Regions from separate parts of the Streptomyces sp. NPDC024687 genome, predicted to be linked through region 2. Evidence: riboswitches for the same ligand, from Rfam matches in the RefSeq annotation. Region 2 holds a riboswitch; each other region holds the start of a gene.

Region 1 (9,433 bases), on a different contig from region 2:
GGGGCCCGCTGGACCTACCAGGGGAGCGGCGAACTGCGCGACCAGCCACAGACGGCCCGCAGTCGCCCGACCATGGAAGCCCCCCGTGCTCCTAGGCGCTCAGGGCTTTCCGATCCCGCAACAGAGAAGCCAGCGCGGAAGCGAACTCCACCGGGTCCACCGGATGCGTCACCGCACCCTCCGCCCGGCTCCATGTCGCCAGCCACGCGTCCTGCGGCCGCCCGATCAGCAACAGCACCGGCGGGCAGTTGAACACCTCGTCCTTGATCTGCCGGCACAGGCCCATGCCGCCCATCGGCACGGCCTCCCCGTCCAGCACACAGACGTCGATCCCGCCCTTGTCCAGCTCCTTGACCACCGCCGCGGGCGTGGCGCACTCCACGAACTCCACCAACGGGACGTCCGGAGCCGGTCGCCGGCCGGAGGCGAGCCGCACCTGCTCGCGGGTGTTGGAATCGTCGCTGTAGACCAGCACCGTGGCGGTCGGCTGCATTGTTCCTCCGTGACGTCAGCGTCGTAAGGACAGGCCCGTTGGGCCGGATGCTACTCCCTTGAACACCACGTCAACACCGGTATGAAGGAGCAAGACACTCCGAACGGCACCCCCCGGGGTGAGGGCGGGATAAGCGACCGACATAATGTCGGTCGTGGCGACAGCAACGACAGAGACAACCGGGCACGCGCACCCATCGGTCAACCGGCCGAACCTCACCAGCGTCGGAACCATCATCTGGCTGAGTTCCGAGCTGATGTTCTTCGCGGCCCTCTTCGCGATGTACTTCACCCTGCGATCGGTGACGGGTCCCGACCACTGGAAGGAAATGGCGTCCAGCCTGAACTTCCCGTTCTCGGCGACGAACACCACGATCCTGGTGCTCTCCTCCCTCACCTGCCAGCTCGGCGTCTTCGCAGCCGAGCGCGGTGATGTGAAGAAGCTCCGGGGCTGGTTCATCATCACCTTCATCATGGGCGCGATCTTCATCGGCGGTCAGATCTACGAGTACACGGAGCTGGTGAAGAAGGACGGGCTCTCGCTCTCCTCCGATCCGTACGGCTCGGTGTTCTACCTGACCACCGGCTTCCACGGCATGCACGTGACGGGCGGCCTCATCGCGTTCCTGTTCGTTCTCGGGCGTACCTACGCGGCCAAGAGGTTCACCCACGAGCAGGCGACCGCGGCCATCGTCGTGTCCTACTACTGGCACTTCGTCGACGTCGTCTGGATCGGCCTCTTCGCCACGATCTACATGATCAAGTAGCCGGGCCCGCTCCCGACATCGCAAGCATCGACGCAGAAGATCCTGACACCGGGGTAATCCGTGAAAAAGCTCTCCGCACGACGACGCCACCCGCTGGCGGCGCTCGTCGTCCTACTCCTCGCGCTGGCATGCACCGGGGGGCTGTACGCCGTGTTCGCCCCCGCGGGCCAGGCGAAGGCAGATGAAACCGCCCAGTCCCTGGCCATCGACGAGGGCAAGAAGCTCTTCGCCGTAGGCTGCGCCAGCTGCCACGGCACCGGCGGTCAGGGGTCCTCCGACGGTCCGAGCCTGGTGGGCGTGGGCGCCGCGGCCGTCGACTTCCAGGTCGGCACCGGCCGTATGCCGGCCCAGCAGCCGGGCGCGCAGGTTCCGCGCAAGAAGGTCATCTACACGCAGGCCGAGATCGACCAGCTGGCCGCGTACGTCGCCTCGCTGGGTTCGGGTCCGTCCGTCCCGACGAAGGCGGACTACGGCCCGGACGGAGCCGACATCGCCAAGGGCGGCGAGCTGTTCCGCACCAACTGCGCGCAGTGCCACAACTTCACCGGCAAGGGTGGCGCGCTGACGCACGGCAAGTTCGCACCGGACCTCGAGGGTGTCTCCCCGAAGCACATCTACGAGGCCATGCAGACCGGCCCGCAGAACATGCCGTCGTTCCCCGACACCACGCTGTCGGAGCAGAACAAGAAGGACATCATCGCGTACCTGAACGCGGTCAACGGCGACGACACCGTGAGCCCCGGCGGCCTTGAGCTGGGCGGTCTCGGCCCGGTCTCCGAAGGCCTGTTCGCCTGGATCTTCGGCCTCGGCGCGCTGATCGCGGTCGCCGTCTGGGTCGCCGCTCGGACCGCAAAGGCCAAGAAGTCATGAGTAGCCAAGACATTCCAGAAGAGAACCTGCCCGCAGAGCAGGACGCGCACGGCGCGGTAGGCGTCGCGGACGAGAAGCACCCCTTCGCGGACCCCGGCCTCCCGCCCCACGAGCACCGGGTGCAGGACATCGACGAGCGGGCCGCCAGGCGGTCCGAGCGCGTGGTGGCCATGCTGTTCACGGTGTCGATGCTGGCCACCGTCGGGTTCATCGCCTCGTACGTGGGCATCCCCCACGACGAGTCGATCTACGTCTTCCCGATCGGGCACATCAACGCGCTGAACTTCGCGTTGGGCCTGACCCTCGGTCTCGCCCTCTTCTCGATCGGCGCGGGCGCGGTCCACTGGGCCCGCACCCTGATGTCCGACGAGGAGATCGCCGACGAGCGTCACGCGATCGAGGCGCCCCCCGAGGTCCGCGCGAAGGTCCACGCGGACTTCAAGCAGGGCGCCAAGGAGTCGGCGCTCGGCCGTCGCAAGCTGATCCGCAACACGATGTTCGGTGCGCTGGCCCTGTTCCCGCTGTCCGGCGTCATGCTGCTGCGCGACCTCGGTCCGCTGCCCGGCACCAAGCTCCGCCACACCATGTGGCGCAAGGGTCTCCAGCTCGTCAACATGAACACCAACGAGCCGCTGCGCCCCTCCGACGTCGCGGTCGGCTCGCTGACCTTTGCCAAGCCCGAGGGCCTGGAGGAGCACGACGAGGAGTTCCAGACCGAGATCGCCAAGGCCGCCCTGATGATCGTCCGCATCCAGCCGGACAACATCAAGGACAAGCGCGAGCTCGAGTGGTCGTACGAGGGAATCGTCGCGTACTCGAAGATCTGCACCCACGTCGGTTGCCCGATCTCCCTGTACGAGCAGCAGACGCACCACGTGCTCTGCCCCTGCCACCAGTCCACCTTCGACCTCTCCGACGGTGCCCGGGTGATCTTCGGCCCCGCCGGTCACGCCCTGCCGCAGCTGCGCATCGGCGTGAACGACCAGGGTTACCTCGAAGCGCTCGGCGACTTCGAGGAGCCCGTCGGTCCTGCTTTCTGGGAGCGCGGATGAGTACTACAGAGTCCTCCGAGGCCCGCGCACGCGGGAAGGCACCGGCCGGCGAGCGCGTCGCCGACTGGGCCGACGGCCGGCTGGGGATCTACTCCCTGGCCAAGGCCAACATGCGCAAGATCTTCCCCGACCACTGGTCGTTCATGCTGGGCGAGGTCTGCCTCTACAGCTTCATCATCATCATCCTCACGGGTGTGTATCTGACGCTGTTCTTCCACCCGTCGATGAACGAGGTGGAGTACCACGGCAGCTACGTCCCGCTGCAGGGCCAGCTGATGTCCGAGGCGTTCAACTCGACCATGCACATCTCCTTCGATGTGCGCGGTGGTCTGCTGATCCGGCAGATCCACCACTGGGCGGCGCTGATCTTCCTCGCCGGCATGTTCGTGCACATGATGCGCGTGTTCTTCACGGGCGCGTTCCGCAAGCCGCGTGAGGTCAACTGGCTGTTCGGCTTCCTGCTGTTCGTCCTGGGCATGTTCACCGGCTTCACCGGTTACTCGCTCCCGGACGACCTGCTCTCCGGCACCGGTGTCCGCTTCATGGAGGGCGCGATCCTGTCCGTGCCGATCGTCGGCACGTACCTGTCGTTCTTCCTGTTCGGCGGCGAGTTCCCGGGCGGCGACTTCGTGGCCCGCTTCTACTCGATCCACGTGCTGCTGCTGCCGGGCATCATGCTCGGCCTGGTCGTCGGCCACCTGATCCTGGTCTTCTACCACAAGCACACGCAGTTCGCGGGCCCCGGAAAGACCAACAACAACGTCGTCGGCATGCCGCTGCTGCCGGTCTACATGGCCAAGGCCGGAGGCTTCTTCTTCCTGGTCTTCGGTGCCATCGCGGCCATCGCGGCGATCGCCTCGATCAACCCGATCTGGGCGATGGGTCCCTACCGTCCCGACCAGGTGTCCACGGGCGCCCAGCCGGACTGGTACATGGGCTTCTCCGAGGGCCTGATCCGTGTCATGCCGGGCTGGGAGATCAACTTCTGGGGTCACACGCTCGTCCTGGGCGTGTTCATCCCGCTGATCATCTTCCCGCTGGTCCTGGTCGCCATCGCGGTCTACCCGTTCATCGAGTCCTGGGTCACCGGCGACAAGCGCGAGCACCACATCCTGGACCGCCCGCGCAACGCGCCGACGCGTACCGCGTTCGGTGTCGCGTGGATCACCTGGTACATGGTGCTGCTGATCGGTGGTGGCAACGACCTGTTCGCCACGCACTTCCACCTGTCGATCAACTCGATCACCTGGTTCGTGCGGGTCGCGTTCTTCGTCGCCCCGGTCGTGGCGTTCATCATCACCAAGCGGATCTGCCTCGGCCTGCAGCGCCGCGACAAGGACAAGGTGCTGCACGGGCGCGAGTCCGGCATCATCAAGCGCCTGCCGCACGGTGAGTTCATCGAGGTGCACGAGCCGCTCAGCCAGGAGCAGCTGCACACGCTCACGGCGCACGAGCAGTACAAGCCGGCCGAGATCGGCCCCACGGTCGACGAGAACGGCGTCGAGCGCAAGATCAAGGGCTCCGAGAAGCTGCGCGCCAAGCTGAGCGAGGCGTACTACGGCGACGAGTCCCAGATCGCCAAGCCGACCGTCGAGGAGTACAAGGAGATCACGAGCGGCCACGGCCACCACTGATCGCTGCGCTCGCCACGCGCGGTAGAAGGGCCCGTCCGACACCCCGGACGGGCCCTTCGCCGTGCCACGAGGGGCCGAGGGGAAGGGGTTCGTCCGAAGGCCGGACGGGGCCCTTTGCGCTGCCCCGCGCTGGATAGGGTGTGGGCACACTTTTCTACGACATCTGGAGCGGCCCCATGAGCGCTGTGACCCCCGCTGGAGGCGACACCGCGGCGGGCCGTTCCTGGCCCGAGGTACTGAACGCCCTGCTGTACGGCCGCGACCAGAGCGCCGACGCGACGGCGTGGGCGATGGACCGGATCATGCAGGGCGAGGCGACCGACGCGCAGATCGCCGGCTTCGTGGTCGCCCTCCGGGCCAAGGGCGAGACGGTCGAGGAGATCAACGGGCTCGTCCGGACGATGTACGCGCACGCCAACGTGATCGAGGTCCCCGGGCGGACGGTGGACATCGTCGGCACCGGCGGCGACGGCGCCAAGACCGTCAACATCTCCACCATGTCGGCGATCGTCGTGGCCGGAACCGGCGCCACGGTCGTCAAGCACGGCAACCGGGCCGCCTCTTCCGCGTCCGGCGCCTCGGACGTCCTGGAGAAGCTCGGCGTCAACCTGGAGCTGACCCCGCAGCGGGTCGCCGAGGTGGCCGGAGAGGCCGGGATCACGTTCTGCTTCGCGATCAAGTTCCACCCGGCGCTGCGTCACGCGGGCGCTGCGCGCGGCCAGTTGGGCATCCGCACGGTGTTCAACATCCTCGGCCCGCTGACCAACCCCGCCCGCGTGCGGTCCCAGGCGGTCGGGGTCGCGGATCCCCGCATGGCGCCGGTCGTCGCGGGCGTCTTCGCCGAGCGCGGCCACTCCTCCCTCGTCTTCCGCGGTGACGACGGCCTCGACGAGCTGACGACCACGTCGACCTCCCGCGTCTGGGTCGTCCGCGACGGCAAGGTCACCGAGGAGAGCTTCGACCCCCGGGACGCCGGCCTCGACCTGGTGCCGGTGGAGGCCCTGCGGGGCGGTGACCCGGCGTACAACGCGGAGGTCGCCCGCCGCCTGCTGGACGGCGAGAAGGGCCCGGTCCGGGACGCCGTACTCCTGAACTCGGCGGCCGCGCTGGTGGCCCTGGACCCGGGTTCGGGGACGTTGGCCGAGCAGCTGAGGGCCGGGATGGACAAGGCCGCCGAGGCGATCGACTCGGGGTCGGCGAAGCGGACGCTGGAGCGCTGGGTGGCCGCGAGCAACGCATAGCGCTCACCAGGGTGTCGTCCCGCGATCCGGACACGGGTTGCGGGACGACGATCATTTCACGTACGTTCTTCGACCAGGTCATGAGTGACAGTCATGAGGCCCCGGCCGACTGTCCGGCAACCCTCCGTCCGTGGCGGGGTGCCCCGGGTGAAGACCAGGCCGTAGGCAGCGAGGTCTACGGCAAGCGCGGATCCCTCACGAGCCAGGGATCCTGGTCGTTCGAGGAGTCTTCCGTGAGCAACCGAATGCGATAGGGCGCAGAGCCCCGCCTCCGCACGTCCTCTCACCTTTCACCTTTCACGGGAGTCCCCCATGTCTGTCTCCACCGCTGCCGCCGTCCAGACCATTTGTGCCCCCCTGCCCGTTCTGGGGCGGGATGTCACCGTCCCGCTGGTCACCGGTGGCGAAGTCACCTACGCCGCCCTCGACTACGCGGCCAGCGCACCGGCCCTCCAGCGGGTCTGGGACGACGTGGCGGCGTACGCGCCCTACTACGGCAGCGTGCACCGCGGGGCCGGCTACCTCTCCCAGCTGTCGACCGACCTGTTCGAGAACGCCCGCAGGACCGTCACCGAGTTCCTCGACTGCCGCGACGACGACCAGCTCATCTTCACCCGCTCGACCACCGACTCGCTCAACCTCCTCGCCGCGGCGCTCCCCGCCCACTGCCAGGTCTTCGTCTTCGAGACCGAGCACCACGCGAGCCTGCTGCCCTGGAAGGACGCCCGGGTCAGCTACCTGGACGCCCCGCGCACCCCGCGCCAGGCCGTCCAGACCCTGGAGAAGGCCCTCGCCGACCGGGACCCCCGGGGTCCGGCCCTGGTGTGCGTCACCGGCGCCTCCAACGTCACCGGTGAGCTGTGGCCCGTACGGGAACTCGCGGCGGCCGCGCACGCCCACGGCGCCCGGATCGTGCTCGACGCGGCCCAGCTCGCCCCGCACCACCCGGTGAGCGTCCGTGACCTCGACGTCGACTGGGTCGCCTTCTCCGGCCACAAGCTCTACGCCCCCTTCGGCTCCGGCGTCCTGGCCGGCCGCGCCGACTGGCTCCGGGCCGCCGACCCCTACCTCGCCGGCGGCGGCGCCAGCCGCAAGGTCACCCGGCGCGAGGACGGCGGAGTGGACGTGGAGTGGCACGACAGCGCCGCCCGCCACGAGGCCGGCTCCCCGAACGTCATCGGCGCCTACTCCATCGCGTCGGCCTGCAAGGCGCTGACCGAGGCCGGCTTCGACACCCTGGTCGCCCGCGAGCAGCACCTGATCGAGAAGGTGAAGGCCGGCCTCGCCGAGGTCCCCGAGGTCCGCGTCCTGTCCCTCTTCGGCGACGACGCCCCCCGCGTCGGCGTGATCTCCTTCGTCGTCGAGGGCTGGAACAGCTCCCACTTCGCCGCCGCCCTCTCCGCCGAGTACGGCATCGGCGTCCGCGACGGCCTCTTCTGCGCCCACCCCCTCGTGCGCACCCTCCTCGGCAGCGACCCGCAGTCCCAGGGCGAGTGCGGCGCCCCCGAGGCCGCGCCCGGCGAGAAGTCCCTCAACGCGATCCGGGTGAGCTTCGGTGCCGGCACCCCGGACGAGCACGTCGAGCGGTTCGTGCAGGCCGTGAAGGAACTGGTCGAGGACGGTGCGAAGTGGACGTACCGCACCGAGGACGGCCGCTGCGTCCCCGCCGTCTGACGGACCGGAGTCCACCGCGCGTATACGCTCCCCTCAGCAACCGTACGGAAAGCAGGGGGAGCACGGGGTGCAGGAGCTGCGCGAGACGGACCCGCCGGCCATCGGGCCCTACGCGGTCCTGGGCAGACTCGGGTCCGGCGGCATGGGCGAGGTGTATCTCGCCGAGGCGCGGGGCGGGCTGCGGCTGGCCGTGAAGGTCGTACGGGCCGAACACGCCGAGGACCGCACCTTCCGTGCCCGGTTCCGGCACGAGGTACGGGCCGCGCAGACCGTCGGCGGGGCGGGCACCTACACCGCGCGGGTCGTGGACGCAGACACCGAGGCGGCCCGTCCCTGGATGGCGACCGAGTTCGTGGCGGGACCCAACCTGCGGGACGCCGTGCTCGACCGGGGACCGCTGCCCGCGGACGCGGTACGGCTGCTGGCGGCCGCGCTCGCCGAGGCGCTCGCCGCGATCCACGCCAAGGGCCTGGTGCACCGGGACCTCAAGCCCTCCAACATCCTGCTCGCGCCGGACGGCCCCCGGGTCATCGACTTCGGGATCGTCCGGGCCCTGGAAGGCACGGCCCTGACCCGGACCGGAGTGGTCGTCGGGTCGGTCGGCTATCTCTCGCCCGAGCAGATCCGCAACGGCGCCCAGGTCGTGCCGGCCAGTGACGTCTTCTCCCTGGGCGCGGTCCTCGCCTACGCGTCCGGCGGCAAGGAACCCTTCGGCGAGGGGCAGGATTCGGTCGTTCTGCTGCGGATCCTGACCGGTGACGTGGACCTGTCCGCCGTACCGGAGGAGCAGCTGCCACTGGTGGAGGCGTGTCTGCGGGACGACCCCGGGGCCCGGCCGACCCCCGCGGAGCTGGTCGCGGCCGCGGGGCACACCACGGCCTCGCTGCGCGAGAGCCTGCGGCCGGGGTGGTACGGACCCGGTGCCGTGAAGGAGCCCGAGACCGTGCGGAGCGGGGCGCGCTGGGTTCCCGGGCACGACTCGGGGGAGCGGGAGAGCCGCGTCGAGTACGTGGCCCCGCCGACCGCCACGGACATCCCCGCGGTCACCGATGTGACACCGGCCCCTGTCCCGCCGTCGCGGCGCCGGCTGTTGCGGGTCGTGGCGGGCGGCGCCGGGGTCGTGGCGGCCGGCGGACTGGGCGGGTGGCTGTGGCTGCGGGACGCGCCGGACGGCTCCGTACAGGCAGGGGCCCCGGGCGCGCCGGCGACGGGCTGGCAGTACAAGGTCCAGGGCCTCGGCGGGCGGCGCGGCCCCTGTGCGGCCGTCTCGCCCGACGGCACGCGGGTGTACGTCGGCGGCACGGACCGCGCGCTGCACGCGCTGGACCTGGACGGGCGGACCGTATGGCGGACCTCGCTCGGCGCGGAGGCCATGTCCCCGCTCGCCACCGCCGACGGCGTGTACTGCCTGCTGGAGGACGGCCAGGAGGGTTCCTCCAAGCTGTGCGCGCTCGGCCGGGGCGGCACGGTCCGCTGGGCCAGGCGGTTCGCCGGAAACGGTCAGTTCCCGGTCGCCGCCGGCCGACTGGTCCTGGTGTCCTACGGCGACGGCTCGGACGCGGGCGGGGTGCGGGCCTACGCCCCCGACGGCAGTGTGCGCTGGTCCACGCCGACCGGACCGGCACCCACCGGTGAGCCCCTGGTGGCGGACGGCGTGGTGTACGTCGGCACCTTCGGGGACCAGGTCCAGGCCCTGGACGCGA
Region 2 (9,433 bases):
GATCTGGGCCAGATCCCAGACGGTCGTCCCGTCGCCGATCGCCGCCGTCTCGTCGACCTGGGCGGTGGGCTGCACCTTGAAGTTCACGGGGCTGAATCCTTCGTCTCGTCGAGCATGTCTGGTCGCCGAGCATGTCGACGGTGTCCTTGTCGGACCGAGTCTGATCACCGCGTCGGCGGAATACCAGCCTCCGTTCGTGAGTGCGTCCGCTGCGGGGACGGCCTCAGACGAGGCCAGGATTGACGTGGATCTTCGGGCCGGGACCGGCACCGGGTGGGCGTCCGCCCGCGAGTACGGCGCCGATCGCGTCCAGTGCGACGGTGGCGGCCACGAGCGGCCTCGGGTCGATGACCTTGTCGGCGTACGCCCTGATGGTGGCGTCGAGCCCGGGGGAGGCCGACAGGACGCCCACCGCCGTCACGTCCTTCAGGACGAGCGTGCGGGTGTCGATCCGGCTGGGCTCGCCGGCCAGCCCGATGTACACGAGCCGCCCGCCCGGTTCGACCAGTTCCTGGGCCAGGGCGGGCAGACGGACCGCGTTGGTGGCGTCGACGACCGCGTCGAACGGCAGGTCCGGCAGCGTGTCCTCGCGCCAGGCGTGCGGGAAGCCCAGTGAGCGCGCGAAGGCGAGGGAGCCCTCGGTGGCGCCCATCAGGTGCACCTCCGCCCCGGCGGCCCGCACGAACAGCGCGACCAGCAGCCCGATGGTGCCCGGCCCCAGCACCAGGACCCGGTCGCCGGGCCCCGCACCGGTGGCCCGCGCGGCCCGCAGGGCGTTGCCACCGGGCTCGACGAGCGCGCCGAGCTGCGGGTCCACGGAGTCCGGCAGGACGTGCAACGAGCCTGCGGGTACCGCGAGTTGCTCGGCCAGGGCGCCGGCTCGGCCGCCCCGGATGCCCACCTCCTCCCGCTTCTCGCACACATGCCCGCGTCCCCGCCGGCAGCGGCGGCAGGTCCCGCAGCCGAGCATGGTGTCGCCCATGACCCGCCGCCCGACCCAGCCCGGATCGACCCCGGCACCCACCGCACGCACCCGGCCGGCCCACTCGTGGCCCAGCCGCATCGGATAGCCGGCGTGCCCTTGGTGGAGGTAGGCCATGGCGCCCGTGAAGAACTCCAGATCGGTACCGCACACGCCGACCCGCTCGACGTCGACGACGACCTCACCGGGAGCGGCGACGGGCGCGGGCACCTCCTGGACCGCGAACTCGCCGGGGGCCGTGAGGACGAAGGCCCGCATCGGCCGGCCCGCCGCGGAGGGGAGGTTCAACGCAGAGGCTCCTTCAGGGGACCGTGGACGAGGTGCCGTACGGGGCAGGGAACGCCGTCTCGCCGCACCGGGCGGACAGCGTCGTCGGGTCCCACGGGACGGTCGCCCTCGGCGCGGTCCGTGGCGGGGGCTGTCGAAGCGGAGAACGGCTGCGTAAGCTGCATCGCGTTCCGGATGGTAGACCGCCGTACCGATCACCCGAAAGAGCCGAGCGATGGGCCTTCGCAGCGCGCAGTGGTACGCGGGACAGGACCGCAACCCCTACATCCACCGGGCCTGGATGCGCCGGGGCGTCCCGGCCGACGCGTTCACCGGCCGGCCCCAGATCGCCATAGCCAACACTGCCTCCGACCTCACGCCCTGCAACGCGCACCTGGACGAGGTGGCCGGATCCGTGCGCGACGGTGTGTACGAGGCGGGCGGCATCCCCCTCGACCTGCCCGTGGTGTCGCTGGGCGAGACCAACGTGCGGCCCACCGCGATGCTCTGGCGCAACATGGCGGCGATGGCCACCGAGGAGATGCTGCGGGCCAACCCCCTCGACGGAGTGGTCCTGCTGGGCGGCTGCGACAAGACGATCCCGTCCCTGCTGATGGCCGCCGCCTCGGTGGACCTGCCCGCCGTGGTCGTACCAGGCGGCCCCATGCTCACCGGCACCTTCCGCGGCACCCCGCTGGGCTGCGGCACGGACGTGTGGCGGCTGTCGGAGGAGGTCCGCGCCGGGACCCTGTCGCAGGAGCAGTTCACCCGCTCCGAGTCGTCGATGATCCGCAGCCGCGGGCACTGCAACACCATGGGTACGGCCTCGACGATGGCGCTGGTCGCCGAGGCGCTGGGCACGGTCGTCCCCGGGGTGGCCGGAACGCCCGCGCCGGACAGCCGGCTGCTGGAGGCCGCGCATGGCACCGGACGCCTCGCGGTGGAGCTCGTGACGGCCGAGCGCCGTCCGAGCACCTTCCTGACCAAGGAGTCCTTCCACAACGCGATCGTGGCGCTGGCCGCGATCGGCGGCTCCACCAACGCCGTCGTCCATCTCCTCGCCATCGCGGGCCGGCTGGGCATCGAGCTGACCCTGGACGACTTCGACCGCATCGGCTCCCGGGTCCCGGTCCTGGTGGACCTCCAGCCCGCCGGGCGCTTCCTCATGGAGGACCTCCACCGGGCCGGCGGACTGCTCGCCGTGCTGCGCGAGGTCGCCGACCTGCTGGACCCCGACGCGCTGACGGTGACCGGAAGGCCGCTGGTGGACCACCTCACCGACGCCCCGATCTGGGACCCCGAGGTGATCAGGACCCGGGCCCGGCCGCTCGTCGAGGAGGGCGGCATCGCCGTCCTGCGCGGCAGCCTCGCACCCGACGGGGCGCTGATCAAACCCGCGGCGGCCTCGGCGCATCTGCTGCGCCACCGGGGCCGGGCGGTCGTCTTCGACAGCATCGAGGACTTCCACGCCCGCGTCGACGACCCGGACCTGGACGTCGACGCCGACTCCGTCCTGGTCCTGCGCGGCTGCGGACCCAAGGGCTATCCGGGCATGCCCGAGGTGGCCAACATGCCGCTGCCCACGAAGCTGCTGGAGCAGGGCGTGCGGGACATGGTCCGCGTCTGCGACGGCCGGATGAGCGGCACCGCGTACGGCACCGTCGTGCTGCATGTCGCCCCGGAGGCGGCGGCGGGCGGCCCGCTCGCTCTCGTACGGACCGGCGACGTCATCAGCCTCGACGTCGCCGCCCGCCGCATCGACCTGGAGGTGCCCGCCGGCGAACTCGCCGCCCGCACCCCGAACGCGGCCACCGTGGCGGGCTTCGCGAACCCGAGGCGCGGCTGGGAGCGGCTGTACGTCGACCACGTCCAACAGGCCGACCAGGGCGCCGACCTCGACTTCCTCGTCGGCTCCAGCGGCTCGGAGGTCAGCCGCGAGTCGCACTGACCAGGAGCGCTCCGGCGGTCCCGCGTTCGCCCACCTCGTGGACGCCCTCTTGACGTGCGCCCCGGCCCGATCGACACTCCACATGGGAATCCTAGTGAACAGGTAGGGAAACATGGGGCGCCTTGAACCGGCCATCGGCCGAGTGAGCCGTACACCTCGGCCTTCGCCTCTCCTGACCTCCCGCCGGCACATCGACCTGCTGCGTGTCTGCAGCGCGATCAGGGCCCTGGGCTGAGCCCGGCCGCAGCCGCCCCGCCGCCCCGCCGCCCCTCCCTGTACCGACCCCCACTTCCGGCCCGACGACGCTTCCGCCGCGCGTACGTCTGCGCACCGACACCCTGGGGAGACCTATGTCCGTCACACCGCTCGCCCATGTCCCCGCCGGCCACCCGGCCCCCGCGTTCCGGGGCAGGATCGGACGGGACGCGCGCAGTGGGCACTACGCCGTGCCGCGCCGCTACCGGCTCCACCTGGCCGCCGCCTGCGCCGACGGCCTGCGCATCGCCGTCGTGCACAGCCTGCTCGGCCTCGACGACGTCTGTCCCGTGACCTTCCTGGACCCGGTCCCCGACTGTCCGGACGGGGGGCACTCCGCGCTGCGCCCGCTGTACGAGGCCAGCGCGCACCGGTACACCGGCGCGGCCGTCGCGCCGGTGCTCAGCGACGACTGGTCGGGGCGGATCGTCAGCACCCACGCCGCCGACATCACCCGCGACCTCGCCCGGCACTTCGGCGGCGGCCGGCCGGCGCTGTACCCGTGCGGAGCGGAGTCGGAGACCGACGCCGTGGAGCGGATGGGCAGGGCCGTCGAGCAGGCCGCGCAGCAGGCCGGGTCGGCGGGCGGCGCCGCCGCGGACCGCACCGCCGCGCTGGAGCAACTGCTGGACACCTTGGGCTCGTTGGAGCGCTGGCTGGAAGGCCGCAGCTACCTGATCCGGGATCACATCACGGCGGCCGACGTCGAGTTGTGGGTCACGCTCGTGCAACTCGACACCGTGCACCGCGACCACCTCGACGCCGCCGCGGTCCAGCGCATCGCCGACCACCCCACCCTGTGGGCCTACGCCCGCCGGCTGACCGCCCACCCGGCCTTCGGCACCCACCTCGACCTCGACGGCATCGCCCGCCGGCACCACGCCCACTGCCGGGGCCTGGAGGCCGCAGGGGCCGCCGTACAGATTCTGGACTGGGCCTCGCACAGCGCCCGCACGTCCTGACCGTTCCAACTGTTGGACCACGATTGACATTCGTTCGGGCATTTGTCTTAACTACGGCCCAGAACGGTCATGAGTGTCAGCGACATGCCCTGGCTTGCTGACCGGCAACCCTCGCTCGGCGGTGGGGTGCCCCAGGTGACGACCGGACCGGACGGCGTTTCGGTAAGCGCGAGGGCCCCAGGGGCCGGAAGAGCACGGTGACGGACATGTACGCAGTCTCCAGGACGGCCACGCGCCGCTCCCCGGGCTGCGTACAGCCGTACACGGACGTGCTCGTGGCCGACCGGAGCGTCGATCTCCTCCGCGTGAGCAGCGCACTGTGTACCGCACCGGGCCGCGCCCGCTGTCGGGGCTGACGTTCCGCCTCCGCAGCCCCCGCGTTCCTGACGAACACCGCGTTCGCGGTGTGCCGTCGTCCGCCCAGCCCCCGGTGCCCGAGCATCCCGTACTGCCGCCGTAGTACGCCGTGTTCGCCGTGCCCCAGGGGAAACCCGACTCCGCCGGAGCCCCTCATGAGTGAACCCCCAGGCGCTGCCGTGTCCGTCACCGAGGCACCGCCGCAGCCCGACACCCCGTCAAAGCCGCTCGCGGCGCAGCGAGTTCTGCCGCTGCGGCGACCGGGCCGCTGGATCGCCACCGCCGTCGTCCTGGTCCTGACGGCCCAGTTCGTCCACGGCCTGGTGACCAACCCGTTCTACCAGTGGGACCGGTTCGCCTACTGGTTCCTGCGGCCGACCGTCCTCGACGGGCTGGTCATCACTCTGGAAGTCGCCGCCTACAGTGCGGTGCTGGGCCTGCTCGGCGGCATTCTGCTCGCCCTGGCCCGGCTCTCGAAGAGCCCGGTGCTGCGGGCGGTGAGCTGGACCTACGTGTGGGCTCTGCGCTCCATTCCGCTGATCGTCCTGCTGCTGTTCCTCTACAACTTCAGCGCCCTGTACAAGACCCTGAGCGTGGGCGTCCCCTTCGGTCCTGCCTTCTTCTCCTTCGACGAGTCCCGGCTCGCCACCGACATGGTCATCGCGGTGATCGGCCTCAGCCTCAACGAGGCCGCCTACGCCGCGGAGGTGGTCCGCGGCGGCATCCTCTCCGTCGACCAGGGCCAGCACGAAGCGGCCTCGGCCCTCGGTCTGCCGAAGGGCTACCAGTTCCGCATGATCGTCTTCCCGCAGGCGCTGCGCTCGATCACCCCGAACTACGTCAACCAGCTCATCGGCCTCATCAAGAGCACCTCGCTGGTCTTCTACGTCTCCCTGCTCGACCTGTTCGGCAGCGTGCAGTCCATGGGCTCCACCTACCCCGGAGACATCGTGCCGCTGCTGCTGGTCGCCACCGTCTGGTACCTGATCCTGACCAGTGCCGTCTCCGTCGTGCAGTTCTATGTCGAGCGGTACTACGCCCGCGGCGCCACCCGCTCCCTGCCGCCGACCCCGCTCCAGAAACTGCGCGCCGGTCTCACCGACCTCACGGCGCGTGTCCGCAGGGAGACCGCGATATGACCGTCACCGACATCACCCCCGTCGCGCTCGAAGTGCACGGCGTGCACAAGTGGTACGGCACCCACCGGGTCCTGGACGGCGTCGACCTGACCGTGCGGCCCGGCGAGGTCACCGTGATCCTCGGCGCGTCCGGCTCCGGGAAGTCCACCCTGCTGCGGGTCATCAACCACCTGGAGAAGCCGGAGATCGGCTATGTCAGCGTCAACGACGAGTTGATCGGCGTCCGCCGGCAGGGTGACCGGCTGAAGGAGCTCAGCGAGCGCGCCATCCTGGCCCAGCGCAGCCGCATCGGGTTCGTCTTCCAGAACTTCAACCTCTTCCCGCACCTGACCGTCCTCGACAACGTGGCCGCCGCGCCGGTGGCGACCGGCAAGCTCGGCAGGGCGCAGGCGCAGGAACTGGCCCGCGAACTCCTCGGCAGGGTCGGACTCGGTGACAAAATCGGCGCATACCCCCGGCAGTTGTCGGGAGGCCAGCAGCAGCGCGTGGCCATCGCCCGCGCCCTCGCCCTGCGACCGGGAGTCATCCTCTTCGACGAGCCGACCTCCGCCCTCGATCCCGAACTCGTCGGTGAGGTCCTGGCCGTCATCAAGGACCTGGCGACCAGCGGCACCACGCTCGTCATCGTCACCCACGAGATCGGCTTCGCCCGCGAGGTCGCCGACCGGGTCGTCTTCATCGACGGCGGACGCATCGTCGAGCAGGGCCCGCCCTCCGAGGTCCTCGACCGGCCGCGCAACGAACGGACCCGGGACTTCCTGAGCAAGGTCCTCTGAACCCCTTTTCCCACCGCCTGTTTCTCTCAACTCTCTCAACTCCTAAGGACAGCCATGCCCGTTCACCCCTCCCGACGCAGCCTGATACGCGGCATCACCGCGGCGACCACCGTCGCCACCCTTGCGGGCGGGCTCGCCGCCTGCGGCGGTGACAGCGACGCCGCCACCAGGACGACCGACAGCGCGGGCACGGTCACCGTGGGCCGCCTGTCCAACGGCGCCGCCAAGGAGACCACTCTCAAGGTCGCCGAGGTGAAGTCCATCAGCGCCGAACTGCCCGCCGCCGTGAAGAAGAGCGGCAAGCTGGTCATCGGTTCCGGCACCCTGCCCTCCGGTTCCCCGCCGCTGGGCTTCGTGGGCAGCGACCAGAAGACCCTCACCGGCTCCGAGAGCGACCTTGCCCGCCTGGTCGCCGCCGTCCTCGGCCTGAAGCCCGAGGTCAAGCGGTTCACCTGGGAGAACCTCTTCGTCGGCATCGACAGCGGCAAGGTGAACGTCGGCTTCTCCAACATCACCGACACCGAGGAGCGCAAGCAGAAGTACGAGTTCGCCTCCTACCGCAAGGACGATCTCGCCTTCGAGACGCTCAAGACCTCGAAGTGGACCTTCGACGGTGACTACGAGGCCCTCGCGGGCAAGACGGTCTCGGTCGGAGCCGGCACCAACCAGGAGCGGATCCTGCTGGAGTGGCAGGCCAAGCTGAAGAAGGAGGGCAAGAAGCTCACCATCAAGTACTTCCAGGACAGCCCCAGCATCTACCTGGCCCTCGCCAGCGGCAAGATCGACGCCTACCTGGGTCCCAGCCCCAACTCCTCCTACCACGTCACCCAGACCGCGAGCACACCCAACGCGACCCGCATCGCGGGCCAGTACTCCGGTGCCGGTGAGACGCTCCAGGGCCTGATCGCCGCGACCGCCAAGAAGGGTAGCGGCCTCGCCAAGCCCCTCGCCGACGCGATCAACTACCTGATCGACAACGGTCAGTACGCCAAGTGGCTCGCCGCGTGGAACCTCTCCCACGACGCCGTCTCCAAGTCGGAGGTCAACCCGCCCGGGCTGCCGCTGGACAACTCCTGACCCACCGCCAGGAAGCCGTGCAGGGCATCTCTGCGTCCGGCTCCCTCGCACGGGGACGCAGCACGGCCCGGCCCACGGTTGGGAACATCCCGTGAGGCCGGGGTGTTGTGACTCACGACGAGATCTGCCGGGCGCCGCCGCGCCGCCCAGAAGGAGGAGGTGACGGGAGTGACCAGCACACTTCGCTCCGTCCACCTCCACTCCCGGCCTCATGTCGATCTCCTGCGCGTGTCCGCCGCGCTCTGTTGTTCCTGACCCGTTCAGCTGCCCCAGCCGCCGTGTCCCGCCCGCCCGTGGGCCGGTTTTCTCGTACGGATCTCCAGGAAGGCACCCGCCCGTGTCCCCTTCTTCCCCCTTGCTGCATCTGGCCGTCGCTCTGGACGGCACCGGCTGGCACCCCGCTTCCTGGCGTGAGCCGGTGGCCCGGCCCCAAGAGCTGCTCACCGCCGGATACTGGGCCGACCTGGTCGACGAGGCGGAGCGTGGCCTGCTCGACTTCGTCACCATCGAGGACGGACTGGGCCCGCAGTCCTCCCACTTCCTCGACCCGGACGAGCGCACCGACCAGGTCCGTGGCCGCCTCGACGCCGTGCTCATCGCCTCCCGCGTCGCCCCGCTGACCCGGCACATAGGTCTGGTGCCGACCGCGGTGGTCACCCATACCGAGCCGTTCCACCTTTCCAAGGCGATCGCGACCCTGGATTACGTCAGCAGCGGCCGGGCGGGCGTGCGCGTCCAGATCAGTGCCCGCCCGAACGAGGCCGCGCACTTCGGGCGCCGCACCATTCCTTCGATCGAGGCCTACGACAGTCCCGGGGCCCAGGAACTGGTCACCGATCTCTTCGACGAGGCCGCCGACTACGTGGAAGTGGTGCGGCGGTTGTGGGACAGCTGGGAGGACGACGCCGAGATCCGTGATGCGGCCACCGGCCGTTTCATCGACCGGGACAAGCTGCACTACATCGACTTCCAGGGGAAGCATTTCAGCGTCAAGGGCCCCTCCATCACACCGCGCCCGCCGCAGGGCCAGCCCCTGGTCACCGCCCTGGGCCACCAGACCGTCCCCTACCGGCTCATCGCCCGCCAGGCCGACGTCGGCCACGTCACTCCGCACGACAGCGGCCAGGCCCGCGCGATCGTCGCCGAGATCCGCGCCGAGCAGGAGAGGGCCGGGCGGGCGGGTGAACTCCTGCATGTCTTCGGCGACTTGGTGGTCTTCCTCGACGACGAGCCGGCCGAGGCCGCCGCCCGCCGGGAGCGTCTCGACGGGCTCGCGGGAGAGCCGTATCAGAGCGATGCCCGTATCTTCACCGGCACCCCAGCCCAACTCGCCGACCTGTTGCAGGAGTTCGCTGAGCAGGGGCTGAGCGGTTTCAGGCTGCGGCCGGGCGTCCTGGGTCACGACCTGCCGGCCATCACCGGTGGCCTGGTTCCCGAGCTCCAGCGCCGGGGCGCCTTCCGCACCGCCTATGAGGCCGACACCCTGCGCGGCCTGCTGGGCCTGGCCCGCCCCGCCAACCGCTACGCCGCAGCGACCGCCTGACCTCGGAAGGAACCCCAGGACCGATGACCAAGCCCCTGAAGCAGATACATCTGGCCGCGCATTTCCCGGGCGTCAACAACACCACGGTGTGGAGCGACCCGAAGGCCGGCAGCCACATCGAGTTCAG
Region 3 (9,433 bases), on a different contig from region 2:
CGCGGTCAGTGCCCTCGCCTCGTCCGGCACCCCGGTCCCCGCGAACAGCAGATTCCCGAGGTCCGCGTCGTACGTGCCGAACAGGAGCGGGATGTCCAGGCCGTGGCAGGCACCGAGCGCGCCACCGAACGCCGGTGCGGGCCAGGTGAGTTCGTAGAGGTGGGCCCGGCCGCCGCCCGCGGTCTGCGCCTCGGCCAGCCGCAGGGAGGGGATGCTGAACAGCCAGTCCGTCTGCACGCGTTCGTGGAGTCCGGTCGGGGTGGCGTCCGGGAAGGCCTCGCGGTAGGAGCGCTCGCCGTCCGGGCCCGGCGCGAAGATCCGCAGCGCCGCGGCCGCCTGCTCCTCGGTGATCCTGCCGAGCTGTTCACCGAGGGCGAGGAAGAGCCGGTACTCGTCGCGGTTGTGCCCGACGAGCAGTTCCACGTCCCGCGCCGCGCCCGCCGCCAGCGCCTCCCAGGGGGTCGTGGGCAGCACCTCGCCGTCGACGACCGGTGCGAACGGCGTCGCGGTGGGGGCCACCTGCCCCCACCGGTCGTCGTACTCGCGCATCCGCGCGCTCAACCGCTCCCCGGCCGTGGGCAGTTCCCGCGGATCCACGGCGGACAGCGCGGCAGCGGTCGGCGCCAGACCCGCCTCCTTGCCGATCTCCACGGCTATGTCCCGGGCGAGTTCGGCGGAGAAGTACGGGCCGGGCACGCTCTGTGCGACGGCCCGCCCGAACAGTCCCCGCGCGCTCGGCATCGCCAGCAGCGAGGCCACGGACCCGGCCCCGGCCGACTCCCCGAACACCGTGACCTGCCCGGGGTCCCCGCCGAACGCCGTGATGTTGTCCCGCACCCACTCCAGCGCCGCGACCTGGTCCAGCAGCCCCCGGTTCGCGGGCGCCCCCTCCAGCAGGGCGAATCCCTCGATGCCGAGGCGGTAGTTGAGGGTCACGACGACCAGGTCACCGGCGCGCGCGAGGTGCTGGGCGTCGTAGCCGGGGCTGCCGGAGTGGCCCAGCTTGTAGGCGCCGCCGTAGATCCACACCATCACCGGGCGGCGGGCCGACGGGTCCGTGCCGGGCGTCCAGACGTTGACCGTCAGCCAGTCGTCGCCGGTGGGCGTCTCCAGCGCACCCGCGCGCGCCTGGAAGGCGGACTCCTGCGGGGGCGGGGGCCCGAAGTCGTACGCCTCCCGGGTCCCCTCCCAGCCCTGCACGGGCCGCGGCGCCTGGAACCGCGCCTCGCCCACCGGCGGTTCGGCGAACGGGATCCCCCGGAAGACCACCAGTCCGTCCTCGGCCCGCCCGCGCACGGCACCGGCCGCGGTGCGCACTTCGAGACCCTCGGCTGACGTCATCGGTCGAACTCCTCACAGGTCGGGGCTGCTTCGCCTCACTCCAGCCCACGTCCCTTGCCCGAGTCAACCAAGCCGGGGAGCCTTGTGCCGTCAGCTCAACGACTTCAGCGCGGACGCGTCGTACGGCTGAAGTTCGTCGAAGCGGCCGGCCAGTACCTTCGCCGCCCACTGCGGGTCCTGGAGCAGTGCGCGGCCGACGGCGACCATGTCGTACTCCTCGCGCTCCAGGGCGTCGAGCAGGTCGTCGATGCCCTTGACCGGGGAGCCCTCGCCCGCGAAGCCGCGGATGAAGTCGCCGTCGAGACCGACCGAGCCGACGGTGATGGTGGTCCTGCCGGTGAGCTTCTTGGTCCAGCCGGCGAGGTTGAGGTCGGAGCCGTCGAACTCGGGGAGCCAGTAGCGGCGGGTGGAGGCGTGGAAGGCGTCGACACCGGCCGCGGCGAGCGGGGCGAGGATCGCCTCCAGCTCCTCCGGCGTCTCGGCGAGCCGCGCCTTGTAGGCCTCCTGCTTCCACTGCGAGTAGCGGAAGATGATCGGGAACTCCGGCGACACCGTCTCGCGTACGGCCGCGACGATCTCCGCCGCGAACTTCGTACGGGCGACGGGGTCACCGCCGTAGGCGTCGGTGCGGCGGTTGGTGCCCGCCCACAGGAACTGGTCGACGAGGTAGCCGTGGGCTCCGTGGATCTCCACACCGTCGAAGCCGATGCGCTCGGCGGCGGCCGCGGCCTCGGCGAACGCGCCGATGACGTCGTCCAGGTCGCGCTGGGTCATCGCCTTGCCGGTGGGCTCGTCGGCGCCGGGACGGATGCCGGAGGGGCCGACCGCGGGGGCGTCGGCGTAGGGCGGCTGCCCCTGTTCGCGCACCATGCCGATGTGCCACAGCTGCGGGACGATGGTGCCGCCCGCCGCGTGCACCTGCTCGGCGACCTTCGCCCAGCCCGCCAGCTGCTCCTCACCGTGGAACCGCGGGACGCTGCCGTTGTTCCCGGCCGACTCGTGGCCGACGTACGTGCCCTCGGTGACGATCAGACCGACTCCGGCCCCCGCCCGGCGGGAGTAGTACGACGCGACGTCCTCACCGGGGACACCGCCCGGGGAGAAGTACCGGGTCATCGGCGCCATCGCGATGCGGTTCGGGACGGTCAGACCGTTGATGTGGACCGGACGGGAGAGGATCTCGGCGGCCCGGGAGGCGGCCGGAGGCGTGGCGGGGGCGGTCACGTGGGGGTACTCCTCGGTATGTGCATGCGCATGGACAGTACCCAGGAGTCAACCGCCTCATCGGCCCCAGGATTTCCGATAGCGCTGTGAGTCGGGCCACGCATGGAAGAAGCCCGCCCCACGACTGTGGGGCGGGCTTCTTGTGGAGCGCCGGGCAGGCCTTGCACCTGCATCTCCCCGCAGGAAGCGGGGCGTCTTTCCTTGGACCACCAACGCGTAGTCGACCGACGGAAGTTCACGTCGGGCGGCTCGTGATCAAGCATAGCGCAAGAAAAGCCCGGGGGCGGCCACCCCCTGTTTCCAGGAAGTGCCGCCCCCGGCAAGGACGTTGATCAACCGTCAGGCCTGGCGGCCAGGGGTCGATCAGAAGTCCATGTCACCGCCCGGCATGCCGCCGCCGGCCGGGGCAGCGCCCGCCTTCTCCGGCTTGTCGGCGATGACGGCCTCGGTGGTGAGGAACAGCGCGGCGATGGAGGCGGCGTTCTGCAGGGCAGAGCGCGTGACCTTCGCCGGGTCGATGATGCCTTCGGCGATCATGTCGACGTACTCACCGGTCGCGGCGTTCAGGCCGTGGCCGACGGGCAGGTTGCGCACCTTCTCGACGATGACGCCACCCTCGAGACCACCGTTGACGGCGATCTGCTTGAGCGGGGCCTCCAGGGCCAGCTTCACGGCGTTGGCGCCGGTCAGCTCGTCACCCTCCAGGTCCAGCTTCTCGAAGACCGAGGAGGCCTGGATGAGGGCCACGCCACCACCGGCGACGATGCCCTCCTCGACGGCCGCCTTCGCGTTGCGAACGGCGTCCTCGATGCGGTGCTTGCGCTCCTTGAGCTCGACCTCAGTCGCGGCACCGGCCTTGATGACGGCGACGCCACCGGCGAGCTTCGCCAGGCGCTCCTGGAGCTTCTCGCGGTCGTAGTCCGAGTCGCTGTTCTCGATCTCGGCGCGGATCTGGTTGACCCGGCCCTGAACCTGCTCGGAGGAGCCGGCACCGTCGACGATGGTGGTCTCGTCCTTGGTGATGACGACCTTGCGGGCGCGGCCCAGGAGGTCGATGGTGGTGTTCTCCAGCTTGAGGCCGACCTCCTCGGAGATGACCTCGCCGCCGGTGAGGATGGCGATGTCGTTCAGCATCGCCTTGCGGCGGTCACCGAAGCCCGGGGCCTTGACGGCGACGGACTTGAAGGTGCCGCGGATCTTGTTGACGACCAGGGTCGACAGGGCCTCGCCCTCGACGTCCTCGGCGATGATCAGCAGCGGCTTGCCCGACTGCATGACCTTCTCCAGGAGCGGGAGCAGGTCCTTGACGGAACCGATCTTGGAGTTGGCGATCAGGATGTAGGGGTCGTCGAGCGACGCCTCCATCCGCTCCATGTCGGTGGCGAAGTACGCCGAGATGTAGCCCTTGTCGAAGCGCATACCCTCGGTGAGCTCCAGCTCCAGACCGAAGGTCTGGGACTCCTCGACGGTGATGACGCCTTCCTTGCCGACCTTGTCCATCGCCTCGGCGATGAGCTCGCCGATCTGGGTGTCGGCGGCGGAGATGGAGGCCGTGGAGGCGATCTGCTCCTTGGTCTCGACATCCTTGGCCTGCTCGAGCAGGGCGGCGGAGACGGCCTCGACGGCCTTCTCGATACCGCGCTTGAGGGCCATGGGGTTGGCGCCGGCGGCTACGTTGCGCAGGCCTTCCTTGACCAGGGCCTGGGCGAGCACGGTCGCGGTGGTCGTACCGTCACCGGCGACGTCGTCCGTCTTCTTGGCGACTTCCTTGACCAGCTCGGCGCCGATCTTCTCGTACGGGTCCTCGAGCTCGATCTCCTTGGCGATGGAAACACCATCGTTGGTGATCGTGGGGGCGCCCCACTTCTTCTCGAGGACGACGTTGCGGCCCTTGGGGCCGAGCGTCACCTTGACGGCGTCCGCGAGCTGGTTCATGCCGCGCTCGAGGCCGCGCCGCGCCTCCTCGTCGAACGCGATGATCTTGGCCATGTGAAGTGGTCCCTCCAGGACTGGGGGTGATTCCTTCGGACCGCGCCCGCGCCCGCGACGGACGGCTCGCCGGCCTGTGGATCCTTGCCCCACAAGGCCTGCGGGCCTCACCGACCCGGTCCATCTTTGTCACTCTCACCTTCAGAGTGCTAACGCCAATGATTAGCACTCGGCATGGTCGAGTGCAAGCGCCTCTCGCGTATCGGGCCCCCGGGGCGGGGGTGAGTGGGCCGCCCGGGCGGGTGGTCCGGGGGCGGCAGGCCCCGGGCGTGACCTGTGACGACACGGGCCGCAACCCGCGTACGGCGCGCAGGGGACGGGGTGGGGGGTGTCCGCCCGCAGCGGCCGGCGTCCCGGCACCGACCCCCAACACACCGCACGCGCCACCCAAGCCCCCACCGGACCGAAACAGGCCGCCGCAGGCATTCAGGGGCACGGGGAACTGCGCACAACGCCCGCCCCCACCGGACCCGCAGACGAACACTGCTCGCCCTCCGGAGGCACACGCATGCCGAAGGGCCCGTACCCATGACTCCCCATGGGGTACGAGCCCTCCGAAGAAGAACGAAGAACGACGCTGTTGTTACCCGGCGCGTGCTTCAGCCAGTCGCGAGACGAACCATGTCCGCCTGCGGCCCCTTCTGACCTTGCGAGATCTCGAACTCGACCCGCTGGCCCTCTTCAAGGGTGCGGTAGCCGTCCATCTGAATCGCGCTGTAGTGGACGAATACATCCGCACCACCGTCGACCGCGATGAAGCCGTACCCCTTCTCCGCGTTGAACCACTTGACGGTGCCCTGAGCCATGCCTAACTCCCCTATTACTGGCCCTTGCACGGATCCACACTTCATGGATCCGGGTCAGACCTCACCCCCCACATGGTTGGGGGCGTGCGCCGGAACGCGTCGACCGCGGCTGAATGTATCTGTCCAACTGCCGTCTGCAACAGGTCAATCGGACGAGAATTCCGGACGGAAGGGGTCCGGAATGTAGTGAGAATTCGCCCGAATTCGGGGCAAGTCGGGCCCCACAAAAGGAGCATAAGACGCAAAGAACCCACACACTTTGGCTACTTCTCGTCGCATCCGAAGTCGGAACTCATATGCGTGCGGCATGAAGGAAGCAGCAGGTTCCCCAACTGTACCGTGCTCAACCATAGAGAATTGCCCCCTCCGCTTCTTCGCGGAGAGGGCAATCGGATGAACACTCGGTAATTTCTGTTACCGAAGGTAATGACCAGTCATACGGTCACCCGCCGGCGACCGCCGGGATGATGGAGACTCCGGCCCCGTCGGGCGTCACCGTCTCCAGCCCCTGCTCGAACCGCACATCGTCGTCGTTCACGTACACATTCACGAACCGCCGCAGCTTGCCCTGGTCGTCGAGAACACGCGCCGCGATACCGGTGTGGTTCTTCTCCAGATCGGAGATGACCTCGGCGAGGGTCCCACCCTCGGCCTGCACCTCGGCCTTGCCGCCGGTGTAGGTGCGCAGGATGGTGGGGATGCGGACGTTGACGCTCATGCGAGGCCAGCCTCTCGGAAAGAGTCCAGATTCGGACGGATCGTGGCGGTGAGCCCGGTACCGGCCACCGCGTCCAGGGTCTTGAGACCGTCGCCGGTGTTCAGCACCACCGTGGTCTTCGTCGGGTCGAGGACGCCGTTCTCGATCAGCTTGCGGGTCACACCCACCGTCACGCCACCCGCGGTCTCCGCGAAGATCCCCTCGGTCCGCGCCAGCAGCTTGATCGCGTCGACGATCTGCTCGTCGTTCACGTCCTCCACCGCACCGCCGGTACGACGCGCGATGTCCAGCACGTACGGACCGTCCGCGGGGTTGCCGATGGCCAGCGACTTGGCGATGGTGTCCGGCTTCTGGGGGCGGACCACGTCGTGCCCGGCCTTGTACGCCACCGACACCGGCGAGCACCCCTCCGCCTGCGCGCCGAAGATCTTGTACGGCCTGTCCTCGACGAGCCCCAGCTTGATCAGCTCCTGCAGACCCTTGTCGATCTTCGTGAGCTGCGAGCCGGAGGCGATCGGCACGACCAGCTGGTCGGGGAGCTTCCAGCCCAGCTGCTCGCAGATCTCGTACGCCAGGGTCTTGGAGCCCTCCGCGTAGTACGGCCGCAGGTTGACGTTGACGAAGCCCCAGCCCTCACCGGCCGGGTCGCCGATCAGCTCGGAGCAGAAGCGGTTCACGTCGTCGTAGTTGCCCTCGATGCCGACGAGCTCGCCGCCGTAGATCGCGGCCATGACGACCTTGCCCTGCTCCAGGTCGTGCGGGATGAACACGCAGGAGCGGAAGCCGGCCCGGGCCGCGGCGGCGCCGACGGCGCCGGCCAGGTTGCCGGTGGAGGAGCAGGAGAGGGTGGTGAAGCCGAAGGCGCGGGCGGCCTCGATGGCCTGCGCGACGACGCGGTCCTTGAAGGAGTGCGTCGGGTTGCCGGAGTCGTCCTTGATGTACAGGCCGCCGGTCACGCCAAGCTCGCGGGCGAGGTTGTCGGCCTTGACGAGCTGGGTCCAGCCGGGGTTGATGTTGGGCTTGTCGGCCACGTCCGCGGGGACGGGCAGCAGCGGGGCGTAGCGCCAGATGTTCGAAGGTCCCGCCTCGATGCGCTTGCGGAGCTCCTCGGTTTCGTAGGCCGAGAAGTCGTACGCGATCTCGAGCGGGCCGAAACACTCCTCGCAGGCGAAGACCGGGCCGAGCGGGACGCGGTGGCCGCATTCGCGGCAGCTCAGTGCCGCGGCGGGACCCAGATCGACGGAGTTCGTGGTGCTTGCAACAGTCTGCGCAGCCATGGAGGCGAGGCCCTTTCTCCTCATCTTCCTCACGACGCACTTCGCCGTGAGACGGATTTGGCACCTTCCCGAGTCGGGAGCCTCGCGGAGACGATCGCCAGCGATCGCTACGAGAACCGACTGGAGGGTTGCCGGGGCTTCATCGGGCCGTATCCCTCTGCCCCTCTGGATGAGCGGTATGAAGTTGTTAACGGCGGCCACCCAGGACATGCGATGGTCATCCGCGTTGTTCAAGACTGTAACCGACGACCAGGACAGTTGAGAGAGACGTCCGAACCGCGAGATGACCTACCCATCAGCCGCTTCCAGCGGCGGGCACGCTAAGGAGCCGCGCACTGTGCTGAACGAAGTCGAGCGCTGGCTGGCCACCAGGTCCTGGTCCGCGACTGATCGCCCGCTCCACCGGATCATGGCCGCGAAGCGGAGCTCGGGGCAGACCGTCAGTGTCGTCCTGCCCGCGCTCAACGAGGAGGAGACGGTCGGTGACATCGTCGCCGTGATCCGTCATGACCTCATGCAACAGGTCCCGCTCGTCGACGAGATCGTCGTCGTCGACTCGGGATCGACCGACCGTACGTCCGAGGTCGCGGCCGCGGCAGGCGCGCGGGTCGTCCACCGCGACGACATCCTCCCGCGCATACCCGCCGTGCCCGGCAAGGGCGAGGTCCTGTGGCGCTCCCTGCTGGTCACCAGCGGGGACATCGTCTGCTTCATCGACGCCGACCTGAAGGAGTTCTCCTCGGACTTCGTCTCCGGCATCGTCGGCCCGCTGCTCACCGATCCCGGGGTCGACCTGGTCAAGGGCATGTACGACCGTCCCCTGGGCGGCGCCGCCGGGCAGGGCGGCCGGGTCACCGAGCTCATGGCGCGCCCGCTGCTGAACATGCACTGGCCGCAGCTGGCCGGTTTCGTGCAGCCGCTGGGCGGCGAGTACGCGGCCCGGCGCTCGTTGCTGGAGCAGCTGCCGTTCCCCGTGGGTTACGGCATCGAGCTGGGCATGCTGGTCGACGCCCTGCACCTGGTCGGTCTCGACGCCCTCGCCCAGGTCGACGTCGGGGTGCGCAAGCACCGCCACCAGGACGGTCAGGCCCTGGGCCGGATGTCCGCGGCGATCTACCGCACCGCCCAGCTGAGGCTGGCCCGCGGCCATATGATCCGGCCCGCCATTACCCAGTTCGAGCGGGGCCGGGACGGCTTCGAGCCGCGGACGTACTCCGTGGACACCGAGGAGCGGCCGCCGATGGTGGAGATCGCGGAGTACGCGGAGCGGAAGGTCGCGTAAGTGCGCGGAAGTGCGCAACCGCACGTTTGAGCGTTTGGGGGCCGGGCTAGGTTGAGGCGTATGGCGTCAACCAACAGTGCTGCTCAGGTGCTGGTCGCGTCCAACCGCGGCCCGGTCTCGTACGAAGTGCGCGAGGACGGCTCGCTGCATGCCAAACGCGGTGGCGGCGGGCTGGTCTCGGGCCTGTCGGCGATCGGCTCCGACGCGGGCTCCCTGTGGGTGTGCTCGGCGCTCGGCGACGGCGACCGCGAGGCGGTCCGGCGCGGGGTCGGCGAGGCGGGGGTCCGCATGCTCGACATCCCGGCCGACGTGCACGCCGACGCGTACAACGGCATCGCCAACTCGGTGTTGTGGTTCGTCCACCACCTGCTGTACCAGACCCCGCTGGAGCCGTCCTTCGACGCGGAGTTCCGGCGGCAGTGGGCGTCGTACGAGACGTACAACCGCGCGTTCGCCGAGGCGCTGGCTCAGGAGGCGGCCGAGGGGGCGGCGGTCCTGGTCCAGGACTACCACCTGTGCCTGGTGCCGGGGATGCTCCGTGAACTCCGTCCCGACCTGCGCATCGCCCACTTCTCGCACACGCCGTGGGCGCCGGTGGACTACTTCCGGATGCTGCCCGACGACATCGCGGGCCGGCTCCTGCGCGGCATGCTGGGCGCCGACCGGCTCGGCTTCCTCACCCAGCGTTGGGCGGACGCGTTCACGGCCTGCTGTACGGAGCTCGCGGACGGGCTCGGCGAGACCCGGATCGGGGTGCACGGGCTGGGCGCGGACGCGGACTTCCTGCGCGCGCGTT

What was found. Region 2 has a riboswitch for S-adenosylmethionine ahead of ACZ39I_RS08825 (amino acid ABC transporter permease). Riboswitches for the same ligand answer to the same signal wherever they lie in the genome.
Region 1: linked by a shared signal. The riboswitch ahead of ACZ39I_RS04255 (aminotransferase class V-fold PLP-dependent enzyme) and the one ahead of ACZ39I_RS08825 (amino acid ABC transporter permease) in region 2 are both predicted to bind S-adenosylmethionine.
Region 3: linked by a shared signal. The riboswitch ahead of thrC (threonine synthase) and the one ahead of ACZ39I_RS08825 (amino acid ABC transporter permease) in region 2 are both predicted to bind S-adenosylmethionine.

Annotation. Positions count from the first base shown of each region.
Region 1 is NZ_JBVHLJ010000001.1:952,239-961,671, forward strand. Features, by position in the region: gene ACZ39I_RS04225 (response regulator) at 92-493, opposite strand; gene ctaE (aa3-type cytochrome oxidase subunit III) at 639-1,259, shown strand; gene qcrC (cytochrome bc1 complex diheme cytochrome c subunit) at 1,320-2,129, shown strand; gene qcrA (cytochrome bc1 complex Rieske iron-sulfur subunit) at 2,126-3,181, shown strand; gene qcrB (cytochrome bc1 complex cytochrome b subunit) at 3,178-4,815, shown strand; gene trpD (anthranilate phosphoribosyltransferase) at 4,992-6,056, shown strand; SAM riboswitch class IV at 6,133-6,249, shown strand; gene ACZ39I_RS04255 (aminotransferase class V-fold PLP-dependent enzyme) at 6,369-7,730, shown strand; gene ACZ39I_RS04260 (protein kinase domain-containing protein) at 7,798-9,433, shown strand, end outside.
Region 2 is NZ_JBVHLJ010000002.1:526,198-535,630, reverse strand. Features, by position in the region: gene ACZ39I_RS08850 (acyltransferase) at 1-87, opposite strand, end outside; gene ACZ39I_RS08845 (zinc-dependent alcohol dehydrogenase) at 224-1,240, opposite strand; gene ACZ39I_RS08840 (IlvD/Edd family dehydratase) at 1,485-3,197, shown strand; gene ACZ39I_RS08835 (putative leader peptide) at 3,310-3,432, shown strand; gene ACZ39I_RS08830 (glutathione S-transferase C-terminal domain-containing protein) at 3,548-4,414, shown strand; SAM riboswitch class IV at 4,480-4,589, shown strand; gene ACZ39I_RS08825 (amino acid ABC transporter permease) at 4,927-5,910, shown strand; gene ACZ39I_RS08820 (amino acid ABC transporter ATP-binding protein) at 5,907-6,686, shown strand; gene ACZ39I_RS08815 (transporter substrate-binding domain-containing protein) at 6,741-7,763, shown strand; gene ACZ39I_RS08810 (putative leader peptide) at 7,923-8,018, shown strand; gene ACZ39I_RS08805 (LLM class flavin-dependent oxidoreductase) at 8,101-9,306, shown strand; gene ACZ39I_RS08800 (NtaA/DmoA family FMN-dependent monooxygenase) at 9,330-9,433, shown strand, end outside.
Region 3 is NZ_JBVHLJ010000006.1:445,951-455,383, forward strand. Features, by position in the region: gene ACZ39I_RS25610 (carboxylesterase/lipase family protein) at 1-1,341, opposite strand, end outside; gene ACZ39I_RS25615 (NADH:flavin oxidoreductase) at 1,432-2,565, opposite strand; gene groL (chaperonin GroEL) at 2,929-4,554, opposite strand; gene ACZ39I_RS25625 (cold-shock protein) at 5,154-5,360, opposite strand; gene ACZ39I_RS25630 (MoaD/ThiS family protein) at 5,803-6,078, opposite strand; gene thrC (threonine synthase) at 6,075-7,355, opposite strand; SAM riboswitch class I at 7,373-7,531, opposite strand; gene ACZ39I_RS25640 (glucosyl-3-phosphoglycerate synthase) at 7,693-8,637, shown strand; gene ACZ39I_RS25645 (alpha,alpha-trehalose-phosphate synthase (UDP-forming)) at 8,698-9,433, shown strand, end outside.